Regions from separate parts of the Micromonospora sp. WMMB482 genome, predicted to be linked through region 3. Evidence: riboswitches for the same ligand, from Rfam matches in the RefSeq annotation. Region 3 holds a riboswitch; each other region holds the start of a gene.
What was found. Region 3 has a riboswitch for cobalamin ahead of metE (5-methyltetrahydropteroyltriglutamate--homocysteine S-methyltransferase). Riboswitches for the same ligand answer to the same signal wherever they lie in the genome.
Positions count from the first base shown of each region.

Region 1: another riboswitch for cobalamin. It lies ahead of KSK32_RS21420 (peptidase); the one in region 3 lies ahead of metE (5-methyltetrahydropteroyltriglutamate--homocysteine S-methyltransferase).
Region 2: another riboswitch for cobalamin. It lies ahead of KSK32_RS24525 (ribonucleoside-diphosphate reductase subunit alpha); the one in region 3 lies ahead of metE (5-methyltetrahydropteroyltriglutamate--homocysteine S-methyltransferase).

Region 1 is NZ_JAHOPD010000020.1:4,285,543-4,295,737, forward strand. It holds gene KSK32_RS21375 (hypothetical protein) at 20-199, shown strand; gene KSK32_RS33535 (hypothetical protein) at 196-504, shown strand; gene KSK32_RS21380 (DinB family protein) at 955-1,464, shown strand; gene KSK32_RS21385 (alpha/beta fold hydrolase) at 1,493-2,236, opposite strand; gene KSK32_RS21390 (YafY family protein) at 2,295-3,251, shown strand; gene KSK32_RS21395 (hypothetical protein) at 4,194-5,168, shown strand; gene KSK32_RS21400 (glyoxalase/bleomycin resistance/extradiol dioxygenase family protein) at 5,173-5,559, shown strand; gene KSK32_RS21405 (nuclear transport factor 2 family protein) at 5,610-6,050, opposite strand; gene KSK32_RS21410 (helix-turn-helix domain-containing protein) at 6,080-6,847, shown strand; gene KSK32_RS21415 (FUSC family protein) at 6,899-8,002, opposite strand; cobalamin riboswitch at 8,299-8,445, shown strand; gene KSK32_RS21420 (peptidase) at 8,543-9,586, shown strand; gene KSK32_RS21425 (hypothetical protein) at 9,622-10,107, shown strand.
Region 2 is NZ_JAHOPD010000020.1:4,967,388-4,977,582, reverse strand. It holds gene KSK32_RS24535 (LysE family translocator) at 1-487, shown strand, start outside; gene KSK32_RS24530 (PrsW family intramembrane metalloprotease) at 559-1,362, opposite strand; cobalamin riboswitch at 1,482-1,698, shown strand; gene KSK32_RS24525 (ribonucleoside-diphosphate reductase subunit alpha) at 1,813-4,209, shown strand; gene KSK32_RS24520 (ribonucleotide-diphosphate reductase subunit beta) at 4,200-5,228, shown strand; gene KSK32_RS24515 (MFS transporter) at 5,250-6,485, opposite strand; gene KSK32_RS24510 (condensation domain-containing protein) at 6,524-7,963, opposite strand; gene KSK32_RS24505 (glycosyltransferase) at 7,978-9,132, opposite strand; gene KSK32_RS24500 (DegT/DnrJ/EryC1/StrS family aminotransferase) at 9,238-10,195, shown strand, end outside.
Region 3 is NZ_JAHOPD010000020.1:4,833,098-4,843,292, forward strand. It holds gene KSK32_RS23945 (mechanosensitive ion channel family protein) at 234-1,163, shown strand; gene KSK32_RS23950 (alkaline phosphatase PhoX) at 1,309-2,469, shown strand; gene metE (5-methyltetrahydropteroyltriglutamate--homocysteine S-methyltransferase) at 2,539-4,776, opposite strand; cobalamin riboswitch at 4,893-5,085, opposite strand; gene KSK32_RS23960 (methylmalonyl-CoA mutase family protein) at 5,262-7,118, shown strand; gene scpA (methylmalonyl-CoA mutase) at 7,118-9,340, shown strand; gene meaB (methylmalonyl Co-A mutase-associated GTPase MeaB) at 9,585-10,195, shown strand, end outside.

The DNA of each region.
Region 1 (10,195 bases), 550 kb from region 3:
GGCCGTCGGAGGGTGAGCAGTGACCAGCGGGCAGGAACAGGCGATCGTCGCGGTTCACGTACGAGGGCTCGACGGCATGTGTGCCGGCTGCCGGGCGTGGTGGGCGCGGCTCACGCCGTACCCGTGCTGGCAGGTGGAATGGGCGACCAGTCGGCAGGCGCGGGCGATCACCGCGCGGTTCCTGGAGGGTGCGCGGTGACGAGCCACGGCCCGGTCATGCCGGTCTGGAGCTGTGGCGGCTGCGACCTGCCCTGGCCGTGTCCGACCCGCAAGCGCGAGCTGCGGGCGGAGTACGCGGATGCTCCGGTGTCGCTGGCCCTCTACCTCGGTGCCTACCTCGTCCAGGCCACCGAGGACATGCCCTGGACGCCGGCGGGGGTGCTGCACTGTCGCTTCCTCGGTTGGACCAGGGCGGCCGACCAGCCCATGCCGGCAGTACAGCAGCGACGTACAGCATCCGTGCCAGCCGAACCGAGCCGGGCAGCGCGTGATCAGCCCGTCTGACCTCATATCAAGCCTGATCCGATCGGCTCGCTGGGAGTGCACACCGAAGCGGTCAGCGCGACTTCCGCTGTCGGCCTCAGTCTGCCCAAGAGCTCGAAGGACATAGCCTGGCTCTACGTCAGACGCTGCCACGTCAGGCAGTACGAGAGATGCGGTACCGGGACGCGAGTGCAGCTCAACGTAGGCGCGGGTTTCGGCCACGACGTTGCCGCCGCACAGGACTTTTACCATGTCGCCTTGGCGCAGGTCGGTCGGACTACAAGACCCGGACACGATCACTGGGCGGCCCGTGACGTCGAAGACGTGGGCGATCACCATCTCGAAGCGCGGTTCCGGCACCAGCCGAGTGTAGGAACCGTTGGCGGAGAGGCCGTCTGAGGTCCGCCGCAACCACCCGCGATACTGGTTCTTGTGGTGCGCGACCCACTCGTGCCTGCGGATACTGGTCGGGTGACCATCGAGTTTCCTTCGCCCACCGTTCCGGCCGCCGGACGTACGGAAGTGTTCCTGCGCTACCTCGACTACTTCCGGGACACGGTGGTGGCGAAGGTGCTCGCGCTGTCCGAGGACGACGTACGCCGCAGCGCGCTGCCGTCCGGGTGGACGCCGCTGGAACTGGTCAAGCACCTGCGATACGTGGAGCTGCGCTGGATCGAGTGGGGATTCCAGGGGCGCGACGTCGGCGACCCGTGGGGTGACCGGCGCGACGACCGGTGGTGGGTCGCGCCGGAGGAGACCCGGGCCGACCTGCTGGCCGCGCTGCGCGCGCAGGGCCGGCACACGCGGGCGGTGGTGGAGGGCAGCGACCTCGACGCGATCGGCGCGCCCGGTGAGCGTTGGGACGGCGCCGAGCCGGCGTCGCTGGAACGGGTGCTGTTCCACCTCGTGCAGGAGTACGCCCGCCACCTCGGGCACCTGGACATCGTGGCGGAACTGGCAGGCGGCCCGACCGGCGAGTAGCTCACGCGGGTCGCCCGGGCACCGCGGGCTATGCCGTCGGCCTGGCTTCGTGCAGGATCCGGGCCAGCTCGGCCGGTCGGCTGAGCATCGGCCAGTGCCACGTCGGCAGTTCCTCGTACCGCCACGAGTCACCGGCCATGTGCCAGCACAGCGGCACGGTGGCGGCCATCTCGCGTGCCTGCTCGGCGGTGAAGCTCGACAGCACGCCGAGGCGGGGCAGCTTCTCCCACGCCCCGGTGAGCCGCACCGGGGTGGTGGCGGTCGCCCACGGCTGGGCCACCGACCGCTCATCGAGCAACGCGACGACGGAGTCATCCACGTCTGCTGCGCTCGCCGCCAGCTCGGCCCACGGCGGGGGCGGCAGCCGCCAGCCGTCGCCGTGTTCGGCGACCACCGCCGCGTTGCGTTCACGCTCCGGCGGCGGGCTGAAGTCGTCGTTCGCCGCCCCGTCGGGCAGCGGGCCGGTGTCGACGAAGACCAGTTGGGCGATGCGGTCGGTCATGCGGTCGGCAACGGCTGTCGTCACGACCGCGCCGGCGTAGCTGTGCCCGACGAGAACCACGTCGTGCAGGTCCTCGTAGCGCAGCAGGTTGACCACGTCGGTGACGTGGACGTCGAGGTCGGTGTCCGGGCGGGCCAGGTGGGCGCGTTCGCCCAGGCCGGTCAGGCTCAGCGGGTACACCTCGTGGCCGTGCCTGCGCAGGGCGGCGGTGACGGGGCGCCAGGCCCATGCGCCGAGCCAGAACCCGGGAACCAGTACGAAGGTCGTCATGCATGACACGCTACGATCAATACCGGACAGGTTCCGCCCGGATTAGGAGTGGGGATTTGTGACCCGGCCGACCGCGCGCGTACTGGCGTTGCTGGAGATCCTCCAGGCCGGCGGCGGCTTCACCCTCGCCGACCTGGCCGGTCGGCTGGGCGTCGACGAGCGAACGGTCCGCCGATACGCCGCGCACCTCGCCGACCTGGGCATCCCGGTCGAGGCCCGGCGCGGTCGCTACGGCGGATACCGGCTCGCGCCCGGATACAAGCTGCCGCCACTCATGCTCACCGACGAGGAGGCGGTCGCCGTCATGCTCGGGCTCGTGGCCGCCGGCCGGGCCGGGCTGGTCACCGCCGAAGGCGCGGCCACCGAGAGCGCGACCGCGAAGATCCGCCGGGTGCTGCCGGCCGTTCTCGCCCGGCGGATCGATTCGCTGCTGGAGACAGTGGACTTCACCGCACGGGTCCGGAAGCCCGCCCCGGCCGGCATCGAGGCGCTGCTGGTGCTCGCCGACGCGGCCCGACATCAGCAACCGGTGAACATCACGTACACCACCTGGCGCGGCGAGTCCGGCGAGCGCCGGCTCGACCCGTACGGGCTGGTCTTCCACGCCGGCCGGTGGTACGTCACCGGCCACGACCACAACCGCCGGGCCGTACGGACGTTCCGGCTCGACCGGATCGGGACAGCCCGCCCCGCCCCGGGCAGGTTCGACATCCCGGCCGGCTTCGATCCCACCACGCAGGTCCTCACCGGTCTGGCAGCAGTGCCGTACGCGCACGACATCTCCGTGGTGCTGCACACCAGCCTGGAGCAGGCGCAGCGACGGATCCCGCCCTCGGTCGGCACGCTCACCGAGGTTCCCGGCGGAGTACGCCTCACCGCCCGAGCCGAACGGCTCGACGGTGCGGCACAGATGCTCGCCGGGCTCGGCTGGTCGTTCACGATCGACCGACCGGACGAACTCAAGGACGAGGTACGCGCCCTGGCCGCCCGACTGCTCACCGACGCTGACGCTTGAGGCTCGGTAGTGGTAGTCAGAGCCGCCTCGGCCCAGTGCGGATGGCGCGCGGCTGGGTCAGGCCGGCGGATCGTCTCGGAAGAGAGCTTCCCTCAAGCCTCGGCCTCCCCAGCGGGTGGCGACGAGTTCGGGTCGAGGACGGGTCGGCTCGGGCACCCCTCGGTGCGGTCTGGTGTCGGGCGCAGGACGGTCCCAATCGGCGATCAGCGCGAAAGGATCGGTCACGCGGTCCGGTTCATCCTCACACCGCTCCCGGACAACCATCGCTGGATGGAAGCGCAGTTCCTGCGCCATCCCGCAGTCGTCGGCCCGCGAGGCGACCACGGCCCCGCAGCCTCGACAGGCGACGCAGGGATCCATCCCACCATCGACCAGCAGCCCGTGCGGACACGGTCATGGACGAAGCGTGTCCCGCGTACGTCACCGGGTGAGAGGACGAAGGTGCCGGTGAGCTGATCACGGCCGTAGGCGGCCTCGTCGATCGCGTAGGCACCCGGGTCGAGGAGCGGCGGGTTCACGTGGTGGCAGTCCAGGACCGACCAGTGCGGCGGCGCCGGCAGTTCCACCAACCGGACCGGGACGCTCAGCGTGTTCCCGCAGCCCGCACACCGAAAGCGCTCCACTGCCGCAGTGTGACATCGCAGCCGAGTCACGGCATCCGAGATCGGCCGCGCGATGGTCGGTGGGTGGGGCCCGTCAGTGAGCGTCGCTGCCGGAGTGGCCGAACCTCGGTCACTGAGGACGGTGAACTCACCGCAGCACCCACACGGCGGTACAGCAGGCATGCCCTGGCACGTCGGCGGCGTGGCCCCGGCCATGCCTTCGCTGAGCAGCGGCTCACCCGAAGACGGGTACGGTACGGCGGTGAGCTTTGCCGGGGGAGCTTCGTCGAGTTCAGGTCGGCCCTGAACCATCTCCTGGCCAACCGCGGGGGACGTGGCGATGACTGTTGACTGGAGCCGGCTCACGCACGCGTGGGGCCGGGCGACCGACACCCCAGGGCACCTGGCCGCGCTGGAATCCGGTGACGCCGACGCCCGGGAGGCTGCGCTGTATCACCTCGACATCAAGGTGCTGCACCAGGGTTTCCCGGAGACGGCGACCGCGCCTGCGGTTCGGGCCGTTACCGCGCTGCTCGCCGAGGGACGAGCCCACCCGGACACCGTCGAGCCGCTTCTGGAGTTCCTCGGCGATGCGGCGGTTAGCGTGATCGACCTCGCCGACGACCGCTACTTCACCGAGCTCCTGCCGGACCTCGCCGAAGCCGTGGCCGAGGCGTACCCGGTGGTGCTTCCGCTGCTCGCGGCGTCACCGCCGGGCCGGGCGCTGTTCCGCGCGGAGAATCTTGTGGCGATCGCGCGGATGCGGTCCCTCGCGGGCCGGCGGGAGGAACTGGCGGTGCTCGTCCTGCAGTGGTCGGAGCGAGGCATCGAACCGCAGGCGGAGTGGCTGCACTGCCTCGGCCGACTCGGCGTCGACCTCCGCGACCGGCTCACCGATCCGGACCCGGCGGTCCGCCTGCAGGCCGCGCTGGCTCACGAGGACGACCCGCGCGCCCGTGAGCTGATCCTGGCCGCGCTGGCCTTGCCGCCACCTCCGGGGGTGCACCAGTACGCGCTCGTCGCCGCGGCGATCCGCGTCGCCGCTGACTTCGACGAGATCGCGGCGGCTGCCTGCCGAATGGCTGGCCGGGACAGTTGGGCCGGCTTCGACGACGGCTGGGGCGCGTTGGTGCGGTTCGCGTTCCCCAAGCCGTACGCGAAGCGCCGGCCGCTCACCGAACCGCAACGCGCGCTGGTTCGGGCGCTGGTGACCAACGACCAACTCTGGGATCCGACGAACGGGAGCTGCCGCCTCGTCTTCAAGGAGGCCGGACTACCGAGCACCCGGAGTGCGTGCGGCCGGATCGCCGGGTGAGCGCATGTGGACCTTCCGCAGTCCCCAGGTGATTCTCTTCAGCGACGATCTGACTCGGGCGGCCGCCTTCTACACCCGGCTGGGATTCCGGGAGACCTTCCGGGTACCGACCGACGGCGAACCGGTTCACATCGATCTCGTCCTCGACGGATACAAGATCGGGATCGCCTCGGTGGCCTCCACCCGCGAGGACCACGGCTTGGACCCGGTCGCCGAAGGCCAGCGCGTCGCGGTCGTCCTCTGGACCGAAGACACCACAGCGGCTTACGAGGGCCTGGTCGCAGGCGGAGCACCCGCTCTCGCGCCTCCACACGTGTGGCTCGGCCGGTTACTGATCGCGTGGACCGCCGACCCCGACGGCAACCCGATCCAGATCGTTCAATCCCTCTGAGGCTGCCGGCCGCTTGCTGCGATCCGGCATCGCAGGTGGCATACGCACGGTCAGTGCTGCGCAGGTTTCCACCACGCGAGGTTGGCGTCCACCTGGGCCACCGGCTCGATGATCTCCCACGCCTCGGCGATCAGCCCGTCGTCGATCCGCCAGATGTCGACGACCGCGATCTCCGGCCCTGCGTCGGGAAGCCAGCGCCGCGAGTACATCACCACGTGATCGCCGTCGGCCAGCACCTGATGGATCTCGACCTGCATGCCGGCGAGCGGTACCAGCGCGGCGCGAACCGCGGTGAGCCATTCCACCTTGGTCGATGTGGTGGTACCCGGCCTGTGGTGGACGAAGTCATCACTCAGAAACGGTGCGAGCGCATCGACGTCGCCCGTCTCGATCAGTCCTGCCAGCGCCCGTTGGACGATGCTCTTGTTCGCCGTGGTCATGGACGCAGTGTTCGCGTGCCCGCTGCGATTGTCGATGAACTCGGATTTCATGGCTTCTCGGTCAACGATGAGTACGCTCCATGAGCGTGCACACGGTCGGGGAACTCCTGCGGCAGTGGCGGCAGCGCCGGGGACTCAGCCAACTGGATCTCGCGATCGCTGCGGACGTCTCGGCTCGTCACGTCAGCCTGGTCGAGACCGGTAAGTCCAAGCCGAGCTCCGACATGATCCTTCGACTCGCGGATCAGCTCCACGTGCCGCTGCGTGATCGCAACCGGCTGCTGCTCGCCGGGGGCTTCGCACCTCGGTACGCCGAGCGGCCGCTCGACCACAACTCACTGGCAGCCGTTCACGACGCCGTCCGGAGGGTGCTCCGCGCCCACGAGCCCTACCCGGCGGTGGTCTTCGATCGCCGGTGGAACATCGTGATGACCAACCGCGCCGTCGACCCGTTCTTCGCGCAGGTGGCTCCGGACCTGCTGCGGCCGCCGGTCAACCTGGTACGGCTGGGACTGGACCCGCGCGGGTTCGGGCGCATGGTCGTCAATCTGGCCGACGTGCGCGCGGTGTTCCGCAGCCGGATCTCACGCCAGCTCGCCACTGCTCCCGACCCTGAGCTCACCGCACTCTACGAAGAGCTGCTGGCGCCCGAACCGGAGGACACGCCGGGCCGGCGGATCGAAACGGACGTCGTGATACCGATGATCCTTCGCGTCGGCGGACGGGAGCTGCGGCTGTTCTCGACCATCACCACATTCGGCACCCCGACGGACATCACGATCGACGAGATCGCGATCGAGTCCTACTACCCGGCCGACGCGGAGAGCGCCGCCTACTTCACGACGTAGCGTGCTGCCTCGGCGACGGGCGCCGGCAACGTCGCCCACGGCAGCCGGGTGTCATGCCCGGCTCAGGCCGAGCGCCTCGTCCACCCGGTCCAGCACCGTCACGTCGTCGTGGCCGACACCGCGCAGCAGGTCGATCGCGGTCGCCCGGATCTGCCCGACGATCATGGTGACCGGCAGCGGCGGATCGGTCCGCAGCAGGCCCGCGGCGAGCCGTACCGCCTCCAGGGCCGCCGCGTCGGCCCGCTGCGCGTGCCGGTCGGCGTCGGCGCCGGTGAGGTCGTGGGCCATGGCCTCACCGGCCGACCGTACGGCGGAGGTCAGCGCGCCGATCGCGGCGGCCAGTTCCGGCGGCGTGGCGGTGTGCCGGCGGGTCAGGGTCACGCCGGCCCGGGCCAGCACCCGGATGTTGCGGGCGGCGTAGTCGAGCTGCCGCAGCGTGGCCTCCACCTCGGCGAGCTTGCCCAGGTGCCGGCGGCGCAGTCCGAGCCGTAGCGTCTCGCCGGTGGCGAGCACGGCGGCCTGCATCTCGGCGACGCAGTCGTCCACCTGCCGCGCCCGGTCCAGCGCGGCGCGGGCGGCGTCCTCGTCGCAGCCCCGCAGCGCCGCGTTGACCCGGTCGAGCAGGTCGGCCAGGTCGGTGTAGCTGCGCCGGGCCTGGGCCACCAGTGGGGCCAGCGGGTCACGGGCGGCCATCAGCTGGCTGGCGGCAAGCGCGACGGCGCCGCCGATGAGCGCGTCGACGAAGCGGAACGGCATCAGCGTCCCGTTCGGCGCGGAGACCACGACCAGGTACATGGCCGAGAGGGTGGCCTGCACGACCAGGGCGCGGCGGGCCCCGATCACCACGAGCGTCGTGGTGGTCAGCAGCAGCACCAGTAGGACCGTCCCGGTGCCCGGACCCAACGCGTACACCAGCAGCTCCGCGACGAGCACGGCGGCCGCCACGGCGAGCAGGATCTCGACGGTCTGCCGCAGCCGTCGCCCGCGGGACTCGCCGAGCACGACGAGCGCGGCGGTCGGCGCGAAGAACGGGTCCGGGTGACGGATCACCACCGCCGCCACGATCCACGCGACCACAGCGGCGGCGGTCAGCTCGACCACCGTCATCCCGTCGCTGCGCAACCGCGCGGCGGCGTCGCGCACCCAGGTCCGCACCGGTGGTACCCCTCTCGCCGGGCAGACCGGGCCCGGCCGCCGATCGATCTTCCGCGAGGAGGGCCACTACCCCGGCTGTGACCTGCTCAATCGCTCGGGTGACGGGCGGCTCGTTCGAGGGCTCGCCGGGTAACTGTCGGCGGCCACGAAGAGCGTGCCGGGCTTCGGGAGCCGCAGGGGCAGCGGCTGATCGCAGGTCCACGACCCTCGCCGACGGCGGCGGGACGTGAGACCGCCGCCTCCGCCGTCCGTCACGGCACGTGTCCGGCTCCTGGCGCATTGACATCGGAGCTGCGGCCACATAAGACTGTCGCGACAACTCAACCAACGCGTGTGCGTGCGGGGGAAGACCGGTCGAAATCCGGCGCTGGCCCGCAACGGTAGGCCGTCCAGTGGACTCTGGGCGGCGAGCCCGAATACCCGTCGTACGCGTGCATCCGCTCCCCACCCGTCGTGGCCCACGGGTCGGAGTCCCTACCGACCCGGCGTTGCCGCGTCGGTAGGGCTTTCGACGACCGCCGGGCCGGAAAGGCGCTTCCGATGGTCGTCCGCCGAAGCCGGCACCGCCTGCTCGCGCTCCTCTGCGGCGCGCTCGCCGCCCTCACCCTCACCACACCAGCCGTCGCCGCACCCGAGCGCGCCGGAGCCACCCGCCCCGAGGCCGCCGCCGGCTGGCTCGCCCGGCAACTCGTCGACGGCGAACGCTTCGAGGCGGTCTTCGACGGTGTCGCCTACCCCGACCAGGGGCTGACCCTCGACGCCGTGTTCGCCTTCGCCGCTGCGGGCGCCGCCGACGACTACGGCGCCGACGCGCTGGCCTGGGTCACCCGGCCGGACGTCCGCGACGGCTACCTCGGCGACGGTGTCTCCGAGGCGTACGCGGGTGCGACAGCCAAGCTCGCGCTCGCCGTGCAGGTGCGCGGCGGCGACCCGGGCGACGTCGGCGGGGTGGACCTGATCGCCCGGCTGCGCTCGCTCCAGACGCCGGCCGGGCGGTTCAGCGACCGGTCCGCGTACGGCGACTACAGCAACGCGTTCAGCCAGTCCTTCGCGGTCCTCGCCTTGGACCGCACCGCGCTGGGTGCGCCTCCTGCGGCGGCCGCCTGGCTGGCCGGCACCCGATGCCCGGACGGCGGCTACCCGCTGCTGCCCGCGCAGCCGGTCTGCGTGTCCGACGTGGACGCCACCGCGCTCGCGACGCAGGCGCTGCGCGCCGCGGGGCGTCGGGCCGACGCCGCCGCAGGGGTGCGCTGGCTGGTGTCCGTTCAGGGCGCCGACGGCGGCTTCACCAACGTCGCCGGCACGCCCAACGCCAACAGCACCGGCCTCGCCGCGCAGGCCCTGCGCGACGGCCATCGGCCGCTGGCCTGGGCGCGCGCCCGGGGGTTCCTCGCCGGTCTCCAGCTCGGCTGCGCCGCCGCACCGGCGGACCGGGGCGCGGTCGACTTCGACGGCGGCGGCTTCGACCCGGCCACCGCACCCCGGGCCACCGCCCAGGCCGTCCTCGGTCTCACCGGGACCGGGTACGCCCGCTTGTCCGCCGCCGGCGCCGAACCCGGCGCACCGGCGCTCGCCTGCCCGTGAACCCTCTCGCCGCTCACCCGATCACAGGAGGACCCGTGTTCCGTCCCCGTTCCACAGTCCGCAACTGGCTGGCCGGTCTGCTGGCCGCCGTCGTGGCGGGCGTCGCGCTTACCGCCGTCGAACCCACGCCCCGGGCGGCGCACGCCGCCGCCTGCGTCGGTACCTCGGGAGTCACCGTGGTCGTCGACTTCGCCGCGCTCGGCGGCGGCGTCCAGGTCGGCTGTGCCCCGGGCGATCCGGCCACCGGGCTGGCCGCGCTGCAGGGCGCCGGCTTCACCGTCACCGGCACCAAGCGGTGGGGGCTGGCCTTCGTCTGCCGGATCAACGGCAAGCCCACCGCCGCGACCGAGCCGTGCGTCAACACCCCGCCGGTCACGGCGTACTGGTCGTACTGGCACGCCCCCAGCGGCGGCTCCTGGTCCTACAGCACCTCGGGGGCGACCAGCTACAACCCCGCGCCGGGCAGCGTGGAGGGCTGGTCCTTCGGCGCCGGCGCCCCGCCGGGCATCGCCGCACCCTGAGCCGCCGGCAGCGGCGTGACCAGCGGCGCACCGGGTGCCGGCCTCCGCTCTGGCGTCGACGCGCGCCCGGGCGGTACGGTGTCGGCAC
Region 2 (10,195 bases), 130 kb from region 3:
GCTCGGGGTCGCCGCCGGGGAGGCGGTGCACGTCGCCGCCGTGGTGGCCGGGCTCGCCACCGTCATCGCCGCGTCTCCGGTGCTGTTCACCGCGATCCGGTGGGCCGGTGCGGCGTACCTGATCGTGCTGGGCCTGCGGGCGCTGCGCGGCACGGGCCGGCCCGGCGCGCGTGCGGACCGGCCGGACGGCGGCGCCGGTCGGGCGTTCCGGCGCGGGCTGCTGACGAACCTGCTCAACCCGAAGATGATCCTGTTCAGTGTGGCGTTCCTGCCGCAGTTCGTCCGGCCCGAGGCGGGCCCGGTGGCGGCGCAACTGGTGCTGCTCGGCGTGCTGTTCGTCGCGGTGCAGCTCGCCGTGGACCTGGCGCTCGGCGTGGGCGCCGGGCGGTTCGCCAGCCGGTGGGGCGACAGCCGCTGGTCGCGGCGCGTCGACCGGCTCTGCGCGGTCGCCTTCGTGGCGCTCGGCGTGCGGCTGGCCGCCGGCTGATCGACTCCGTCACGCCGAGGTGGCGGCATCAGAGGTGCTCCGACCCCGCCACCTCGGCGAACTGGCGATGATCATGACGCCGTCTCCAGCGGCGACTCCGCCGGCGTGCCGGGCAGGGCCGGCCGCTCTCGGTCCAGGTGCAGGCGCAGCAGCACCCAGCCCAGCGACACGCCGCCGATGAACACGTACGCGGGCTGGGTGCCGAACGTGTCCCAGCAGGTGTGCAGCGTGACGGCGGCGGCGAAGGTGAGCAGGAACGCCGCCAGCTTCCGGCCGCCGGGGGCGGCGGCGAACGTGAACAACGCGGCGGCGGTCAGCCCGGTCCAGGCCAGGTGCGCGGCAGGCGCGGTGAGACCGCGTACCAGCAGCGTCTGCTCGACCGCGCCGAGACTGCCCTGCGACCCGACGAACGCGGCGAACGCGTAGCCCATGGTCTCCAGCGCGGCGAACCCGGCGCCGGAGGCCACGCCGATCACCAGCCCCTGCGCCGGGGACGGGTGCCGCCGCCACAGCAGCAGGATGCCGGCCGGCACGATCAGCTTGGCGGTCTCCTCGGCCAGCCCGACGAGCGCCATCGGCAGGACGCCGAGGCGGTGCAGTGTGCCGTACTCCAGCCAGCCGGCGGCGACCACGCCGATCACGCCGCCGAGCAGCGCGGCGACGCCGACGACGGAGCCGGGGACCGGGCGGCGCGCCGGCCTCCCCTGGGCGAAGGTCAGGAACGTGGCGGGCGCGACGGACGCGCCGAGCACGATCAGCGCCGGTACGAACGTGACGGTCCCGGTGCCGGCGAGTGTCTCCAGCACCAGCAGGTGGAGCCCGACGCCGACGAGCAGGACCGCCACCCACGCCCAGCGGCGCCCGGTATTCCCCATACCGCCGAGTATCGCGCCCGCCGCGCCGCGCCCGAATCGGGGTGGGCACTGTGGACGGTGAGATCAATCCGACACGCCGACACGACATCTGGTGTTGCACGGGAGCCCTCACCGCCATATATGGTGGTGCCGCAGCTGGTTCGGCCGAGCCCTTCGGGGCGGGGCCGAGGCAAGAGGGAACCCGGTGGAAGTCCGGGACTGCCCCGCAGCGGTGAGTGGGAACGACAGCCGTCAACAGCACTGGGCCACCGGCCTGGGAAGCGACGGCCGGTAGGCGACCGGCGACCCCGGTCGGGCCCGCGAGTCCGAAGACCTGCCAGCGCGCCGTACGCCTCCGCGTACGGCGGTCGGAGGTCGCGCGGGACGACCGACGCCAGCAGCCGGGCCGGCCGTGCGCCGCGCCCGTTGGCGTCTCCCGCCGTCTCCAGACGGTGACAGCGAGGAGAGGTCATGACTGTCGTACAGGAGAGTCCCCCGTCCGGCACCGGCGGGTCCGAGGTCCGCCGGCCGGCGATGCGGGTACGCAAGCGCGACGGCGACACCGAGCCGGTGGACGTCAACAAGATCGTCCGGGCGGTGGAGCGCTGGGTCGCCGACCTGGACGAGGTGGACCCGCTGCGGGTGGCCACCAAGACGATAAGCGGGCTCTACGACGGGGCGACCACCGCCGAGCTGGACCGGTTGTCGATCCAGACCGCGGCGGAGCTGATCGGCGAGGAGCCGCAGTACTCGAAGCTGGCGGCGCGGCTGCTGGCCGCGTACGTGGACAAGGAGGTCCGCGGTCAGGGCGTGGCGAGCTTCAGCCAGTCGATCGCGTACGCGCACGGGCTGGGGCTGATCGGCGACGAGACGGCGGCGTTCGTGGCCCGGCACGCCCGCAAGCTGGACGACGCCGTGGACCCGGACGGCGACCTGCGGTTCGAGTACTTCGGACTGCGCACGGTGGCGGACCGCTACCTGCTGCGGCACCCGGAGTCCCGGCTGGTGGTGGAGACGCCGCAGTACTGGCTGCTGCGGGTGGCCTGCGGGCTGTCCCGCACCCCGGGCGAGGCGGTCGGCTTCTACCGGCTGATGTCCGCCCTGGCCTACCTGCCCAGCTCCCCCACGCTGTTCAACTCCGGCACCCGGCACACCCAGATGTCGTCGTGCTTCCTGGTCGATTCGCCGCGCGACGAGCTGGACTCGATCTACGAGCGGTACCACCAGGTGGCGAAGCTGTCGAAGTTCTCCGGCGGCATCGGCATCTCCTGGTCGCGGGTGCGCGGCCGGGGCGCGCTGATCCGGGGCACGAACGGCCGGTCCAACGGCATCGTGCCGTTCCTCAAGACGCTCGACGCCGGGGTGGCCGCGGTCAACCAGGGCGGCCGGCGCAAGGGTGCGGCCTGCGTCTACCTGGAGCCGTGGCACCCGGACGTGGAGGAGTTCCTGGAGCTGCGGGACAACACCGGCGAGGAGTCCCGGCGTACGCACAACCTCAACCTGGCCAACTGGATCCCGGACGAGTTCATGCGCCGGGTCGAGGCCGACGGCGAGTGGTCGCTGGTCGACCCGTCGGACGCCCCGGAGCTGCCCGACCTGTACGGCGAGGCGTTCGACTCCGCGTACCGGGCCGCCGAGAAGAAGGCGGTCCGCACGGTGCGGGCCCGGGACCTGTACGGGCGGATGATGCGCACGCTCGCGCAGACCGGCAACGGCTGGATGACGTTCAAGGACGCGTCGAACCGGTTGTCCAACCAGACCGGTGAGCCGGGCAACGTCATCCACCTGTCCAACCTGTGCACCGAGATCCTGGAGGTCAACGACGACGCCGAGACCGCCGTGTGCAGCCTCGGCTCGGTGAACCTCGGCGCCCACGTCACCGCCGACGGGGTGGACTGGGAGCGGCTGCGCGCGACGGTCCGCACGGCAGTGGTCTTCCTCGACCGGGTGATCGACATCAACTACTACCCGGCCGAGCAGGCGGCGGCGTCGAACCCGCGCTGGCGGCCGGTCGGGCTCGGCCTGATGGGGTTGCAGGACGCCTTCTTCACGCTGCGCCTGCCGTTCGACTCGGCGCAGGCCAAGGAGCTGTCCACCCGCGTGCAGGAGGAGATCCTGCTGACCGCGCTGGAGACCTCCGCCGGGCTGGCCGAGCAGTTCGGCCCGCATCCGGCGTACCCGCAGACCCGGGCCGCCAAGGGTGACCTGCACCCGGACCTGTGGGGCGCGGACCTCACCCAGGTCGACCGGTGGGCGGCGCTGCGGCTGCGCATCGGCGAGCACGGGCTGCGCAACTCGCTGCTGGTGGCGATCGCGCCGACCGCCACCATCGCGTCCATCGCCGGCTGCTACGAGTGCGTGGAGCCGCAGGTGTCCAACCTGTTCAAGCGCGAGACCATGTCCGGGGAGTTCCTCCAGGTCAACACGTACCTGGTGCGGGAGCTGAAGGCGCGTGGGCTGTGGACGCCGCAGGTCCGCGACCGGATCAAGCGGGCCGAGGGCTCGGTGCAGGACATCACCGAGCTGCCAATCGAGGTGCGGGAGCTGTTCCGCACCGCGTGGGAGCTGCCGCAGCGGGCGCTGATCGACCTGGCCGCCGCGCGCGCCCCGTTCATCGACCAGTCCCAGTCGCTGAACCTGTTCCTGAGCGCGCCGACCATCGGCAAGCTGTCCTCGATGTACCTGTACGCCTGGAAGGCCGGGCTGAAGACCACCTACTACCTGCGTTCCCGTCCCGCCACCCGCATCCAGCAGGCCACCGTCGCCCCGGTGCTCGCCCCGCTCTCCGGCGTGGTCTCCGCCGTGAGCGACGACGAGGCGCTGGCCTGTTCCCTGGAGAACCCCGAGAGCTGCGAGGCATGCCAGTGACCACCACCGCACCGACCCGGCACATGCTGCTCGACCCCGGCATGGACCTGACCCTGCGGCCGATGCGCTACCCGCGCTTCTTCGACCGGTTCAAGGACGCGATCAAGAACACCTGGACGGTCGAGGAGGTGGACCTGCACTCCGACCTCGCCGACCTGGCGAAGCTGTCCCCGGCCGAACGGCACCTGGTCTCCCGGCTGGTGGCGTTCTTCGCCACCGGCGACACCATCGTGGCCAACAACCTGGTGCTCAACCTCTACCAGCACGTCAACTCGCCCGAGGGCCGGCTCTACCTGTCCCGGCAGCTGTTCGAGGAGGCGGTGCACGTCCAGTTCTACCTGAATCTGCTCGACACGTACGTGCCGGACGAGAAGGAACGGTTCGCCGCGTTCGCCGCGGTGGAGAACATCCCGTCGATCGCCCGCAAGGCCGAGTTCTGCTTCCGGTGGATCGACTCGATCTTCGAACTGCGGGAACTGCGGACCCGGGCGGACCGGCGGGCGTTCCTGCTCAACCTGATCTGCTTCGCCGCGTGCATCGAGGGCCTGTTCTTCTACGGCGCGTTCGCCTACGTCTACTTCCTGCGCTCCCGGGGCCTGCTCAACGGGCTGGCCTCCGGCACCAACTGGGTGTTCCGGGACGAGTCGATGCACATGGCGTTCGCGTTCGACGTGGTGGAGACCGTACGCGCCGAGGAGCCGGACCTGTTCGACGACGAGATGGAGCGGCAGGTGAAGGAGATGCTGGCCGAGGCGGTGGAGTGCGAGGTGAGCTTCGCCGAGGACCTGCTGGGGCAGGGCGTACCCGGGATGTCGCTGGCCCACATGCGCGAGTACCTCCAGCACGTGGCCGACCGGCGACTCGCCGTGCTCGGCATCGCCCCGATGTACGGCAGCGGCAACCCGTTCGCGTTCATGGAGTTGCAGGACGTGCAGGAGCTGTCCAACTTCTTCGAGCGCCGGGTGTCGGCGTACCAGGTCGGGGTGACCGGCTCGGTCACCTTCGACGACGACTTCTGACCGCCGCCCCCGCCCCGGCCGTCACGGCCGGGGCGGGACCGGGCTCTCGCCGGGCAGCGCCGTCGCCCGGACCCGCCCGATCAACGCCACCACGGCGACCGCCATCACGGCCACCACCACGAACGCGCTGCGCAGGTCCAGCGCACCGGCGAGCAGGCCGATCACCGGTGCCGCCAGCAACGCGCCCGGCCACTGCCCCATGGCCACCACCGAGACGCCCTCGCCCGAGGTGAGGCCGGGCTGCTCCCCGGCGAAGCCGAGCACCGTCGGCGTCACGCACGCCAGGCCGAAGCCGAGCAGTCCGAAGCCGGCCATCACCGCGGCCGGATGGGGGTACGCCACCGGCAGCGCCACGCCGGCGGTGGCCACGAGCGCGGACAGCCGGACGAAGCGGATCCGCCCGAACCGGCCGGCCAGCCGGTCGCCGAACAGCCGGGCGACGGTGGCGGCCAGCGACAGGCAGGTGTACGTCGCAGCGGCCAGCACCGCTGCGGCGCCTGCGACCTCGGTCGCGTACAGGGCGCTCCACTGTGCGCCGGCCATCTCGATGAACGAGGCGAGGAAGGCGATCACCGCGAGCAGCAGCAACTGCGGGGTGAACCGGTCGCGCAGCCGTCGCCGGTCCTCGCCGTCCTTCGTCTCCTGCCGGGGCGTGTCCGGCAGCCAGCGGTGCGTGCCGACCAGCAGCGCGCCCAGCAGGACGCTGGTGACCGCCATCTGCGCCGACGGGGACATCCCGATCGCCGCGGCGCCGGTGCCGCACAGGCCGCCGGCCAGCATGCCGATGCTGAACCCGGCGTGGAAGGTGGACAGAATGGGCCGCCCGTACCGCTTCTGCACCTCCACCGACTGGGCGTTCATCGGCGTGGCCAGCAGGTTCGCCGCGAAGCCCCAGACCGCGAGCCCGCCGACCAGCGCCACCACAGTGGTGGACGCGGCCAGCAGGGGGGCGTTGACCAGGATCAGCGCGGCCCCGGCCAGCGCCAGCCGCCGGGTGTTGATCCGGCTGATCAGCACCGCCACCACGACCAGGGAGACCAGCTCCCCGGCGTTCGTGGCGATGTTCGCCAGGCCCCAGCCGGTGTTGCCGACGCCCACCGCGTCCCGCACCTCCGGCACGCGGGCCGACCACCCGCCGATGGCCAGACCCATGATGACGAAGAGCAGCGCCACCGACCAGCGGGCCCGTACGGCCGAGCGTGGCACCGGCGGCGCGGGCTGCTCCGTGGTGCGCTGGTTCGTCGAGGTGTCCGTCATGGTCGTCGTACCTCTCTCCGATCGGTCCGTCGGAACTCCTACCCGATCGCGTGGTCGAGGAAGCACGCACCGTCAGGAAGGCGTACTTGCGCCGGGGTGGTCGCGGGGTCGGTGACGAGCGCCGAGACCACCGCGACGTAGTCGTCGATCAGCCCGCTCACCAGGTCGTCGCCGAAGACGCCCCGGTTGCGGATCACCACGCCGCCGGCCCGGTCGTCGTCCACCACGACGATCGGTGAGCCGCGCTTGACCCAGACGGGCAGGCACTCGGGCGGCACGTCGGCGGCGACCACCGGCGGCGGTGTGCCGGGAGCGGGCCGGGCGGTGATGTCGACCGGCTCCACGAGCAGCTCCGGGCAGTGCAGCACCGGCGACGCCGACGCGGCGGACTGGAACCAGGCGTCGAACAGGTGGTTGTCCGGCCAGGGGCGGACATCTGCGAAGTCGGGACGGACCGCCCGGGCCAGCCGGTGGAACGCGGTGGCGTGCGCGACCGCCTCGGTCAGCGACGCGTGCGCGGCGTCGGTAACGGCGCTCATCGGCGCGTCCGCCGCCACGTCGACCGGCAGGTAGACGTTGTTGGTGAACTGACCGACGAGCTGCCGGGACAGCGGGCTCTCCCGGCCCAGCGTGGTGGTGCCCAGCACCACCCGGGACCGGCCGGCCCGCCGCGACAGCAGCACCAGGTACGCGGCGAGCAGCAGCACGTACGGGCTGGTGCGGGCCCGCCGGGCGGCCGGGCGCAGCCGCGCGGTGACCTCGGGCGGGAACGCGAAGCGGGTGGCCACCTCGGCGCTGAGCGCGACGTCCGGCGCCGGCGGCGACGCCGGGAACAACTGGTACGGCTCCACCGGCCGCAGCCGGTCCCGCCAGTACGCGGCCCGGGCGGCGGCGCCGACGCCGTTGCCGGCCTGCTCCGCCTCCTGGAGCGCGGCGAGCGCGGTGGGGTCCACGCCCAGCGGCGGCTGCGGATCGGCCGCGCCGAGCCGGGCCGCGTACGCGTGGCACAGGTCCTCCACCACGACGCGGCACGACCAGCCGTCGGAGACCATGTGGAAGAAGCAGAGCGCGAGCACGTGCTCGGTCTCGGAGAGCCGGACCAGCGCGGCCCGCCACAGTGGCGCCCGGCCGGGGTCGAAGGCGTCGTTGCGGTGCGCGTAAGCGATCCGCTCGACGCGGGCCTGCTGCTCGGCCGGCGGCAGGCCGGACAGGTCGACGTACTCCAGCGGCGACTCCACGTACGGCAGGATCCGCACCTCGGGCTCTGCGCCGATGCGATCGAACCGCATCCGCAGCGCGTCGTGGCGGTCCACCACGTCCTGCATCGCCTGCCGCAGCACGTCGACCCGCAGGGTGCCCCGCAACCGGCGGAACTCCACCACCACGAGCCGGGAGGCGCCGGGGTGAGCCGGGTCGAGCGCGGTCATGAACTCCCACATCATCTGCTGGCCGGGGGCCAGCGGGAACGTCGTCGGCACTGTCACTCCCCCGATCAGGCCGCCACCGGCGGCGCGGCCACCGGCGGAACCGGCCGGTGGTCCCCGTCCGGCCGGTGGTCCGCCTCGTCCGGCTGGTAGTCCGCCTCGTCCGGCGCGCGGAAGCCGGTGAAGAGCAGGTCGGGGCGGCCGAGCCGGAGCGAGGTGACGAACGCGGCGCCGTCGAAGAGCGTCTCGATGGCCGCGCAGGCCATCGACTCGGCCACCGCGCGCGGTCCCCGGTCGCCGCCGAGCCGGCCGGGTGTCTTCGCGGCGACCACGGCGGCCGCGACGGCCGGCACCGCGAGCAGGCTGCGCCCCCCGCTGCGCCGGGCGGTCAGCAGCCCGGCCAGCGCGGTCACGGCGAGCGTGCTGGCGGTGTTGAGCACGAACCGGCGCCGGTGCGGGTGGGCGAGGCAGAGCCACTGCTCGGAGCGCCCGTACGTGGTGAACCGGTAGGCGACCGCGCGGAACGTGTCGGCGACACCGGTGTCGTGGGTGATCACCCCGTGCGGGTCGGTGAGCAGCACGTAGCCGGCGTCGGTGAGCAGCAGCCCGAGGTGCAGGTCCTCCCCGCCCAGCGGCATCGGGGAGTCCTCCGGGAATCCGCCGACCGCCTCGAAGACGGAGCGTTTCAGTGCCATGTTCGCCCCGGCGCCCCAGGACACGCGCTCGTAGTGCAGCGGCCGGGTCAGGTCGCCGAGCAGCAGGTAGGAGCGGCGCATCACGCGGAAGAACGCGCTGTCGCCGGGTTCCACGACGACCGGACCGGTGACGCCGGCGACCTCGTCACCGGAGGCGCGCAGCCGGGCCGCGTACCGAGTGATCAGGTCGGCCGGCACCCGGCAGTCGGAGTCGGTGAACAGCAGCAGATCGTGGCGGGCGTGCCGGACGCCCAGGTTCCGTTTGGCCCCGACGTGCCGCGGCCCGCGCACGTAGCGGGCGCCGTACTCGGCGCAGGCGGCGCGGTGCGCGGCGGCCGCGGCGGGCGCCGAGTCGTCGACGACCACCACCTCCACCGGCTCCGGGCAGTTCGGGGCGGCGTCGCGCAGGCTGCGGAGCTGGCGGCGCATCTCCGCCACCCGGTCCTTGACCGGGATGACGACGGAGACGCCGCGCGTGACGGCGCGGGGTTCGGTCGGTTCGCCCACTGGCGATGCGGATCGGCTCATGCCCCGAGGTTCGACCACCGGGATACAACGCCGATACACGGCGCCGACCGGGCCGGCTATCGCACGTGTACCGCTGATGTATCGATGGCCATCAAGGTCGAGGGCATGACGACCTCCATTCCTCTCGACCGGCGGCTCGCCGTGGACGGTGGCCGGCCGGTCCGCCCACCGGACCGTCCGTGGCCACGCTGGCCGGTCCCCGCGCCGGACGCCGCCGGCAACCTGGCCGCGGTGCTGACCGGCGGCCGGTGGGCGATCAGCAGCCCGTCCGTCGGCGACACCGTCCTGTTCGAGCGACGCTTCGCCGCCGACTTCGCCCGCTACGTCGGCACCCGCCACTGCGTGCCGGTCGACCACGGGTCGAGCGCCCTGGTGGTGGCCCTGGAGTCACTCGGCCTCGGCTACGGCGAGACGGTACTCGTACCGGCGCTGACCTGGACCGCCTCCGCGACCGCCGCACTGCGCGCCGGCCTGGTCCCGGTGCTCGTCGACGTCGACCGCGACACCGGCTGCGTCGGGCCGGAGGATCTCGACCTGTCGGTGGACCCGCGTGCCGTGGTCGCCGTGCACTGGGCCTCCAACATGGCCGACGTGCCGGCGCTCGACGCGGTCACCCGGCCGCGCGGCATCTCCGTCGTGGAGGACTGCGCGCAGGCCCACGGCGCCACCTGGCAGGGCCGTCAGGCCGGCTCGCTCGGCCGGCTCGGCTGCTTCAGCTTCCAGCACGGCAAGGTGCTCACCTGCGGTGAGGGCGGGGCCGTGGTCACCGACGACGACACGCTCGCGCCGGTGCTCCAGGAGCTGCGGGCCGACTCACGCCGCTACCGCGGCGACCGGACGCCGGCGGGCGAACTGGACCTGGAGGAGAGCGCCGGCGTGCAGGGCGCCAACTTCTGCCTGGGCGAGTTCTCCGCGGCCGTGGCCTGCGCGCAACTGGCCACCCTGGACGAGCAGCACGGCGTCCGCAACCACAACTACCGGCTGCTCGGCGAACTGCTGGACGACGTCGACGGCGTACGACTGCTGCGACCGGCGGCGGGACAGACCCGCATCTCGATCTACG
Region 3 (10,195 bases):
CGGGTGGGTCCGGAGAATTCCTGGAAGAAGCCCGAGGATCTCCGATGTCTGCTCGGCGTCGCGGTGCCGGCTACCCGGCGCTTGTGGTGATCCCGCCGGTGCCCGGCAAACGGACGCTGCCCAAACCCCTCGCATCGCGGTTTCCGAGAGCCACCGTCCGTGAATGCCTATGGTGGAGGAGACGCGACGGGCTCGCGTCGGCCGGTCGCCGCCGAGGACGATGGACGAGCAGCATGGAGCGGTTCCTGGAGGCCCTCTGGGACACGAGCAGCGTGAGCGGTCGCCTCGTGACCAGCATCGTCCTGATCGTGCTGGCTGTCGTACTCGCGATGCTCGCCGGGCGCCTGGCGACCCACCGGGTGGCCGACACCACCAATCGTTACTACCTCCGTAAGGCGGTGCACTACCTGACCGCAGTGGCGCTGCTCTTCGCGCTGGCGCTGCTGTGGCGGCCGTTCGCCGGACGGGTCGCCGTGGTCTTCGGTCTGCTCGCCGCCGGCCTCGCGCTGGCCATGCAGGAGGTCATCGGCGCGTTCGCCGGGTGGATCAGTATCCTCACCGGCCGGCAGTTCCGCGTCGGTGACCGGATCCAGATGTGCGGGGTACGCGGTGACGTCCTTGACATCACCCCACTGCGTACCCGGATCTTGGAGAGCGGCTCCTCCTCGGACCCGGAATCCTGGATCCGCGGCCGTCAGTACACCGGGCGGGTGGTGTCACTGTCGAACCGCTTCGTGTTCACGGCGCCGGTGTTCAACAGCAGCACCGTGCTGGATCATCTGTGGGAGGAACTGACCCTGCCCGTGCCGTACGAGGCGGACTGGCACCTGGCGGAGCGGATCCTGTGCGAGGAGGCGGAGAGCATCTCCTCGACGGTCGAGGCGCGCCGCGCCATCGAGCAGATGCGCCGCCGCTACCCGGTCGCCGACGCCGAGGTCGACCCCCGCGTCTTCGTCCGCGCCACCCCCAACTGGGTCGAGTTGTCCGCCCGGTTCGTGGTGCCGGTACGCGCCGCCCGCCAGGTCAAGGATCAGGTCACCCGGCGGGTGCTGGACCGCTTCGCCGACAGTGGCATCCGGGTGGCGTCGGTGACGCAGGACATCACCATCCACCCGCCTCAGGCAACCGAAACCGTCGCCGTGGCCCCGGGTGACCGCCGATGACCCGTTGACGGGGTCGTGGCGCGCGAACGTTGCGGGTGCGCGGTGACATGACGTCACGCACCGGACCGTCCATCGACGTTCATCCAACGGATCGATGTGCGTAAGCTCGGCCCGATCAGATCTGGGAACCTACCGAGGAGGTTCCATGGATCGTCGAGCGATGTTGCGGGCCACTGTTGTCGGTGCGGGCGCTGTCGCCCTGCCGTTCACGGCGTGGTCGGCGGCGTACGGAGCACCCGCGCAGAACGCCGCTGGGCCCTACGGCGGGCTTCGGTCCGCCGACGCCAACGGCATCCAGTTGCCGGCCGGCTTCACCAGTTCGATCGTCGCGCGTTCCCGGCAGACGGTGCCGGGGACGTCGTACACCTGGCACGACGCTCCGGACGGCGGCGCGGTGTTCCCGAACGGCTCCGGCTGGATCTACGTGTCGAACTCCGAGGTGTCGGCCGGTGCCGGCGGCGGCGCCTCACGCCTCGTCTTCAACTCCAGCGGTGCCGTGGTCGGGGCGTCGCGGATCCTGTCCGGCACCAACAACAACTGCGCCGGCGGGAAGACGCCGTGGAACACCTGGCTCTCCTGCGAGGAGGTGTCCCGGGGCCGGGTCTTCGAGACGTACCCGCTGGGCGGGACCGCTGTGGCGCGTCCCGCGATGGGCCGGTTCAAGCACGAGGCGGCCGCGGCCGACCCGGTCCGCCGGGTCGTCTACCTGACCGAGGACGAGAGCGACGGCAAGTTCTACCGGTTCGTGCCGACCACCTGGGGCGACCTCTCTGCCGGAACCCTCCAGGTCCTCCGCGCCGGTACGGCCACCTCCGGCACGTTCACCTGGGCCACGGTGCCCGACCCGGACGGCTCGCCCACGCCGACCCGGCGGCAGGTGTCCGGCGCGAAGACCTTCAACGGTGGCGAGGGCTGTCACTACGCGGACGACACCGTCTGGTTCACCACGAAGGGCGACAACCGCGTGTGGCAGGTCAACCTGGCCGCCGGTACGTACGAGCTCGCCTACGACGACAGCCTGGTCACCTCCGGTGCCGCACCGCTGACCGGCGTCGACAACATCACCGGGTCGACGGCCGGTGACCTGTACGTCGCCGAGGACGGCGGCAACATGGAGATCTGCATGATCACGCCGGACGACAAGATCTCCGTCTTCCTGCGGATCACCGGGCAGAGCGGCTCGGAGATCACGGGACCGGCGTTCACCCCGGCCGGGGACCGGCTGTACTTCTCGTCGCAACGCGGCACGACCGGCTCGTCCTCCGGCGGCATCACCTACTGCGTCACCGGTCCGTTCCGCCGATGACGGGTTCCCGGCCGCGCTGACCCGCACGGGCCCCGGGTGGCCGTTCGTGACGGCCACCCGGAGCCGTTGTCAGCCCTGCCGTACCTCGGCCGCGGCGGCGACGAGGTGTCGCAGGGACGCCTCGACCTCGGGGTAGGTGCGGGTCTTCAGGCCACAGTCGGGGTTGACCCAGAGCCGGCGGGCGGGGACCGCGGCGACGGCGCGGCGCAGCGCGTCGACGACCTCGTCGTGGGGCGGTACGCGGGGGGAGTGGATGTCCCAGACGCCGGGTCCGACACCGCGCCGGTACCCGATCGCGGCGAGGTCGTCGAGGATCTCCATCTTGGAGCGTGACGCCTCGATGCTGGTCACGTCGGCGTCGAGGGCGTCGATGGCGGTGATGACCTCGCCGAACTCGGAGTAGCAGAGGTGGGTGTGGATCTGGGTGTCGTCGGAGACGCCGCTGGTGGCCAGCCGGAACGCGCCGACCGCCCAGTCGAGGTAGGTCTGCTGCTGGTCGCGGCGTAACGGCAGGGTCTCCCTTAGCGCGGGTTCGTCGACCTGGATGACGCGGATACCGGCGGTCTCCAGGTCGCGGCACTCGTCGCGCAGGGCGAGGGCGACCTGGTCGGCGGTGTCGGCGAGTGGCTGGTCGTCGCGGACGAAGGACCAGGCGAGGATGGTGACCGGGCCGGTGAGCATGCCTTTGACGGGTTTGCCGGTCAGCGACTGGGCGTAGGTGGACCAGGCGACGGTCATGGGTGCCCGGCGGGCCACGTCACCGAAGATGACGGGCGGGCGCACGCATCTGGTGCCGTAGGACTGCACCCAGCCGTGGTCCGTGGCGGCGAACCCGTCGAGCTGCTCGCCGAAGTACTGGACCATGTCGTTGCGTTCCGGCTCGCCGTGCACGAGCACGTCCAGGCCCAGGTCCTCCTGCAGCCGGATGACGTGGGCGACCTCGGTGCGCATCCGATCGGTGTAGCCGGCGTCGTCGAGGGTGCCGGCCCGGTGCGCGGCGCGTGCCGCGCGCAGCTCGGCGGTCTGGGGGAACGAGCCGATCGTGGTGGTGGGCAGGTCGGGCAGGCCGAGGCGGCGCTGCTGGCGGTCGGCGCGCTGGGCGTAGTCGCCGCGTTGCCGGTCGTCGGGGCGTAGCGCGGTGAGGCGTCCGCGGATGTCGTCGTGGCGCCACGACGCCGGTGCGGCCGGCAGCGGCGCGGGCAGGGTCGTCGTGCCGTCGCGCAGCGCGCGGCCGAGCAGGACCACCTCGTCGACCTTCTGGCGGGCGAACGCCAGCCGGCCGGCCAGCCGCGGGTCCAGGCGGGTCTCGGCGGCCAGGTCCACGGGTACGTGCAGCAGCGAGCAGGACGTGGACACCGAGACGTGGTCGGCCAGCGCGGCGACGGTGGCCCCGGCGGCGATGGCGGCGCGTAGATCCGTACGCCAGACGTTGCGGCCGTCGACCAGCCCGGCGACGATAGTCTTCCCGCCCAGCGGGCCGGCGGCGGCGAGCCGGTCCAGGTTCTCCCGCCCGGCGACCAGGTCGACGCCGACTGCCTCGACCGGGGTGTCGAGCAGCGCGGGCAGGGCGTCGCCCAGGTGGCCGAAGTAGCTGGCGACGAAGATCCGCGGCCGGTCCGCCAGGTCGCCGAGGCGGCGGTAGGCGCGGCGGAGGCCGTCGATCTCGGCCGGGGAGCGGTCGGCGACGTAGGCGGGCTCGTCGAGTTGCACCCACGGCACGCCGGCTCCGGCGAGCGCGGTGAGGATCTCCGCGTAGGTGTCGACGAGGTCGTCGAGGCGGGCGAACGGGTCGGCGCCCTTGGCCAGCAGCAGGAACGTGGCCGGCCCCACCAGCACCGGGCGGGTGGTGATACCCAGGTTCCGGGCCTCGGTGTACTCGCTGAGCGCCTTGGCGGGGTGGGCGGTGAAGGCGGTGTCGGCGTCGATCTCCGGGACCAGGTAGTGGTAGTTGGTGTCGAACCACTTGGTCAGCTCCAGCGCCGGTTCGGCGTCGACGCCGCGGGCCATGGCGAAGTAGGTGTCGAGTTCGTCGAGGCCGAGGCGGGTGAACCGCTGCGGGATCGCACCGAGGGCGACGGCGGTGTCGAGCATGTGGTCGTAGTAGGAGAAGGTGTTGGACGGGATGGCGTCCAGGCGCGCGTCGCGCAGCGTCCGCCACACCTGCGCCCGCAGCCCGGCGGCGGTCTCGTGCAGGGTGGCGGCGTCCAGCGCGCCGGCCCAGTAGGCCTCGACCGCCTTCTTCAGCTCGCGGTGCGCGCCGATGCGGGGGTAGCCGAGTACGGTGCTCTGCCCGAATGAGGTTGTCACTGTGGTCCTTCCCTCGAGGTGCCTGGCGGCCACGCGGGAAAGGGAAGGCGGGGTACGGCTGTCGCGTACCGGCTTTCCGCCCTGGCCCTCCCGAGAGGCCGCCGACGGCGCGCACCGGCGGTACGCGCAGTGCGGGCAGGTCTTCGGACTCGCGGGCATGACACCAGGTCGCCTACTGGCCGTCGCTTCCCGGACCTCGCGGTCCAGTGCTTCGTTGACGGCGGTCGTTCCCACTCACCGCTGCGGGGCAGTCCCGGTCTCCCACCGGGTTCCCTCTTACGGCGCCTCACCCGCGCGGCGGGAGAGGCACACCAGCACCGCCCAGGATCGTACGACGCCGATTCGCGGCACGCGGGGTGATGTCCGAGGCGCGGGACGCGGGCCGGAACAACCATGGTCGCCGATCGACGGACGCTGCCCCGGCAGCGCAGTTGATGTCGTCACATCCCGGTCCGGTCCGAGCCGGCGGCCTTTACCATCCCGGCATGACGGTGCCGTCAGAGACGTTATCCCTCGCCGCCGATTTCCCGGCCGCTGGGCGTGAGCAGTGGCAGCGACTCGCCCTGGGGGTGCTGCGCAGGTCCGGGCTCGCGGGCGAGGACACCCCGCTGGACGCGGTCGAGGAGTTGCTGGCTCACCAAGGCTACGACGACGTCACGCTCGCGCCGCTGTACACCGCCGACGATCCGACGCCGACGCCCGCGCCGCCGGGGCTGTTCCCGTATACCCGGGGTGCGCGGGCGGCCGGCGCGGTGCCGGCGGGGTGGGACATCCGGCAGCGGCACGCCGACCCGGACCCGAAGGTCACCGCCGAGGCGGTCGGCGCGGACCTGGAGAACGGGGCCACGTCGCTGTGGCTGGTGCTCGGCGAGGACGGCGTACCGGCGGCCGGGTTGCCGGGCGTGCTGGAGAACGTCTACCTGGATCTGGCCGGGATCGTGCTCGACGCCGGCGCCGCCGCGGTCGACGCGGTGCCGGCGTGGTTCGCGCTGCTCACCGAGCGGCAGGTGCCACCGGCGAAGGTGCGGGGGAACCTCGGTGTGGATCCGCTCGGATGGCGGGCGCGCACCGGACGGCGGTGGGAGGGGCCGGCGGACGAGTGGGCCCGCCGCTGCGCCGAGGGTTTCCCGGGACTGCGGTCGATGACGGTCGATGCGACGGTGTTCCACGACGCGGGCGCCTCGGACGCGCAGGAACTCGGCTGCGCGGTCGCCGCCGGCGTGGCGTACCTGCGGGACCTCACGGCCGCCGGGTTGAGCGTGCCGGCCGCGTTCGGGCAGCTGGAGTTCCGGTACTCGGCGACCGCGGACCAGTTCGCCACGATCGCGAAGTTGCGGGCGGGCCGCCGGCTGTGGGCGCGGGTGGCGCAGGTGTGCGGGGTGCCGGAGCACGGTGCGCAACGTCAGCACGCGGTCACGTCCACCGCGATGATGACCGCCCGCGATCCGTGGGTGAACATGCTGCGTACCACGCTGGCCTGTTTCGCCGCCGGTGTGGGCGGCGCGGAGGCGGTGACCGTGCAGCCGTTCGACCACTGCCTGGGACTGCCGGACGGTTTCGCCAGGCGGATCGCCCGCAACACCCAGTCGCTGCTGCTGGAGGAGGCGAACGTGGGCCGGGTGGTCGACCCGTCGGGCGGCTCGTGGTTCGTCGAGCGGTACACCGAGGATCTGGCCCGGGCGGCGTGGGCGTGGTTCACCGAGATCGAGCGTGCCGGTGGGATGGCGGCGGCGCTGGACGGCGGCCTGGTCGCGGACCGGTTGGCCGAGACCTGGCAGCGGCGTGCCGACAACCTGGCGCACCGCCGGGATCCACTGACCGGGGCCAGCGAGTTCCCGCACCTCGGGGAGCGGTTGCCGGCCCGTCCGCCCGCACCGGCGCCGCCGGGTGGCGGGTTGCCCCGGCGCCGGTACGCGCAGGCGTACGAGACGTTGCGGGACCGCGCCGACGCCCACGCAGCGGCCACCGGCGCCCGGCCCACGGTCTTCCTGGCCACCCTCGGCCCGGCGGCGGCGCACAACGCCCGCGCCGGGTTCGCCGCGAACCTCTTCGCCGCCGGCGGGATCGACACGGCGCGACCACCGGTCGGGGACGACGACCCGGCGCGGCTGGCCGCCGAGTTCGCCGCCAGCGGCGCCCGGGTGGCCTGCCTGTGCTCCACGGACCGGCTCTACGGGGAGTCGGCGGAGACGGTGGCGCGGGCGTTGGGCGACGCGGGCGCAAAGCGGGTGTGGCTGGCCGGCAGACCGGCCGGTCACACGGGCGTGCACGGATACCTGTTCGCGGGCTGCGACGCGGTCGCGGTGCTGGAGACGACACTGAACGACCTGGGGGTGGCGTGATGGGCGTGGGGATCCCGGACTTCTCCGGCGTCGAGCTGGGCGCTCCGGCCACCGCCCACAGCGCCGACCTGGGCCGTTGGCGCGATGCGGTACGCGCCGAGACCGGCGCGGACCCGCAGACGCTGACCTGGCAGACCCCGGAGGGCATCGACGTCGCCCCGCTGTACACCGCGGCTGACCGGGCCGGACTGGACTTCCTCGGCACCTACCCGGGCGTCGCCCCGTACCTGCGCGGCCCGTACCCCACCATGTACACCACCCAGCCGTGGACGATCCGCCAGTACGCGGGTTTCTCCACCGCGGAGGAGTCGAACGCGTTCTACCGGCGCAATCTGGCCGCCGGGCAGAAGGGACTGTCGGTCGCCTTCGACCTGCCGACGCACCGCGGCTACGACTCCGACCACCCCCGCGTCGGCGGGGACGTGGGCATGGCGGGGGTGGCGATCGACTCGATCTACGACATGCGGCAGCTGTTCGACGGCATCCCGCTGGACCGGATGAGCGTGTCCATGACGATGAACGGCGCGGTGCTGCCGGTGCTGGCGCTCTACATCGTCGCGGCCGAGGAGCAGGGGGTGGCGCCGGAGCAGCTCTCCGGCACCATCCAGAACGACATCCTCAAGGAGTTCATGGTCCGCAATACCTACATCTATCCGCCGCAGCCGTCGATGCGGATCATCTCCGACATCTTCGCGTTCACCTCCGCGCGGATGCCCCGGTTCAACTCGATCTCCATCTCCGGCTACCACATCCAGGAAGCCGGGGCGACCGCCGACCTGGAGTTGGCCTACACGCTCGCCGACGGGGTGGAGTACCTGCGGGCCGGACGGGACGCGGGGCTGGACATCGACGCGTTCGCGCCTCGGCTGTCCTTCTTCTGGGCGATCGGGATGAACTTCTTCATGGAGGTGGCGAAGCTGCGGGCGGCGCGGCTGCTGTGGGCCCGCCTGGTCCGCGACTTCGGGCCGAAGAACCCGAAGTCGCTGAGCCTGCGCGCGCACTGTCAGACCTCCGGCTGGTCGCTCACTGCGCAGGACGTGTTCAACAACGTGGTGCGCACCTGCGTCGAGGCGATGGCCGCCACGCAGGGGCATACCCAGTCGCTGCACACCAACGCGCTGGACGAGGCGCTCGCGCTGCCGACCGACTTCTCCGCGCGGATCGCCCGCAACACCCAGCTCGTGCTTCAGCAGGAGTCGGGCACCACGCGGGTGATCGACCCGTGGGGCGGCAGCGCCTACGTGGAGCGGCTCACCCACGATCTGGCCGCCCGCGCCTGGCAGCACATCACCGAGGTGGAGGCGGCCGGCGGGATGGCCCGGGCCATCGACGAGGGCATCCCCAAGTTGCGGGTCGAGGAGGCCGCCGCGCGGACCCAGGCGCGCATCGACTCCGGCCGGCAGCCGGTGATCGGAGTCAACAAGTACCGCCCGGACGCGGACGAGCCGATCGACGTGCTCAAGGTCGACAACCGGTCGGTACGCGCACAGCAGGTGGAGAAGCTGCGCCGGCTACGCGCGGAGCGCGACGAGCGGACCTGCGCCGCCGCGCTGGAGACGTTGACCCGGGCGGCCGGCGCCGCGCTCGACGGCACCCGGGGGCCCGGCCTGGACGGCAACCTGCTCGCCCTGGCGGTCGACGCCGCACGGGCGAAAGCCACGGTGGGGGAGATCTCCGACGCGCTGGAGAAGGTGTACGGGCGGCACGCCGCGCAGATCCGTACCATCTCGGGGGTGTACCGGGACGAGGCCGGCTCGGTGTCCGCGATCGAGAGCGTCCGCGCCGCCACCGCCGCGTTCGCCGTCGCCGAGGGCCGCCAACCGCGCATCCTGGTGGCCAAGATGGGGCAGGACGGCCACGACCGCGGCCAGAAGGTCATCGCCACCGCGTTCGCCGACCTCGGCTTCGACGTCGACGTGGGTCCGCTGTTCCAGACCCCGGCCGAGGTGGCCCGGCAGGCGGTCGAGGCCGACGTGCACATCGTCGGCGTGTCCAGCCTTGCCGCCGGTCATCTCACGCTGGTGCCGGCGCTGCGCGACGAGCTGGCGGCGCTGGACCGCGACGACGTCATGATCATCGTAGGGGGTGTGATCCCGCCGCAGGACTTCGACGCGTTGCGCGCGGCCGGCGCGGCGGCCATCTTCCCGCCCGGCACCGTCATCGCCGAGGCCGCCCGGGAGCTGCTCGCCGAGCTGTCCCGGCGGCTCGGCCACCCCGCGTGAGCGCGAGGAGTGAGCCGGTGTTGCGAGCCCCGCAGTCGCGCACCAAGGGAAGTTCGGCGTGAGCGCGAGGAGTGAGCCGGTGTTGCGAGCCCCGCAGTCGCGCACCAAGGGAAGTTCGGCGTGAGCGCGAGGAGTGAGCCGGTGTTGCGAGCCCCGCAGTCGCGCACCAAGGGAAGTTCGGCGTGAGCGCGAGGAGTGAGCCGGTGTTGCGAGCCCCGCAGTCGCGCACGAAGGGAAGTTCGGCGTGAGCGGCGCCGCGATGCGCACCCCGCCGGTGCAGGCGTACGTCGACGGGGTGCGCGCGGGCTCCCGGGCGTGGATCGCCCGGGCCATCACTCTGGTCGAGTCCACCCGGCCCGATCATCGGGCGTCGGCCCAGCGGCTGCTGGCAGCGCTCACCCCGCACGCCGGTGGCGCCCGTCGCGTCGGCATCACCGGGGTGCCCGGAGTCGGCAAGTCCACGTTCGTCGACGCGCTCGGCTGCCGCCTGACCGGCGACGGGCACCGGGTGGCGGTGCTCGCGGTCGACCCGTCGTCCACCCGCACCGGCGGGAGCATCCTCGGCGACAAGACCCGCATGGCCCGCCTCGCCGTCGACCCGGCCGCGTTCGTGCGGCCCTCGCCGACGGCCGGGACGCTCGGCGGCGTCGCGAAGGCCACCCGGGAGGCGATCGTGGTGGTGGAGGCCGCCGGCTACGACGTGGTTCTGGTCGAGACCGTCGGCGTCGGCCAGTCCGAGACCACTGTCGCCGAGATGGTCGACTCGTTCCTGCTGCTCACCCTGGCCCGCACCGGCGACCAACTGCAGGGGATCAAGAAGGGCGTGCTGGAACTCGCCGACGTGATCGCGGTCAA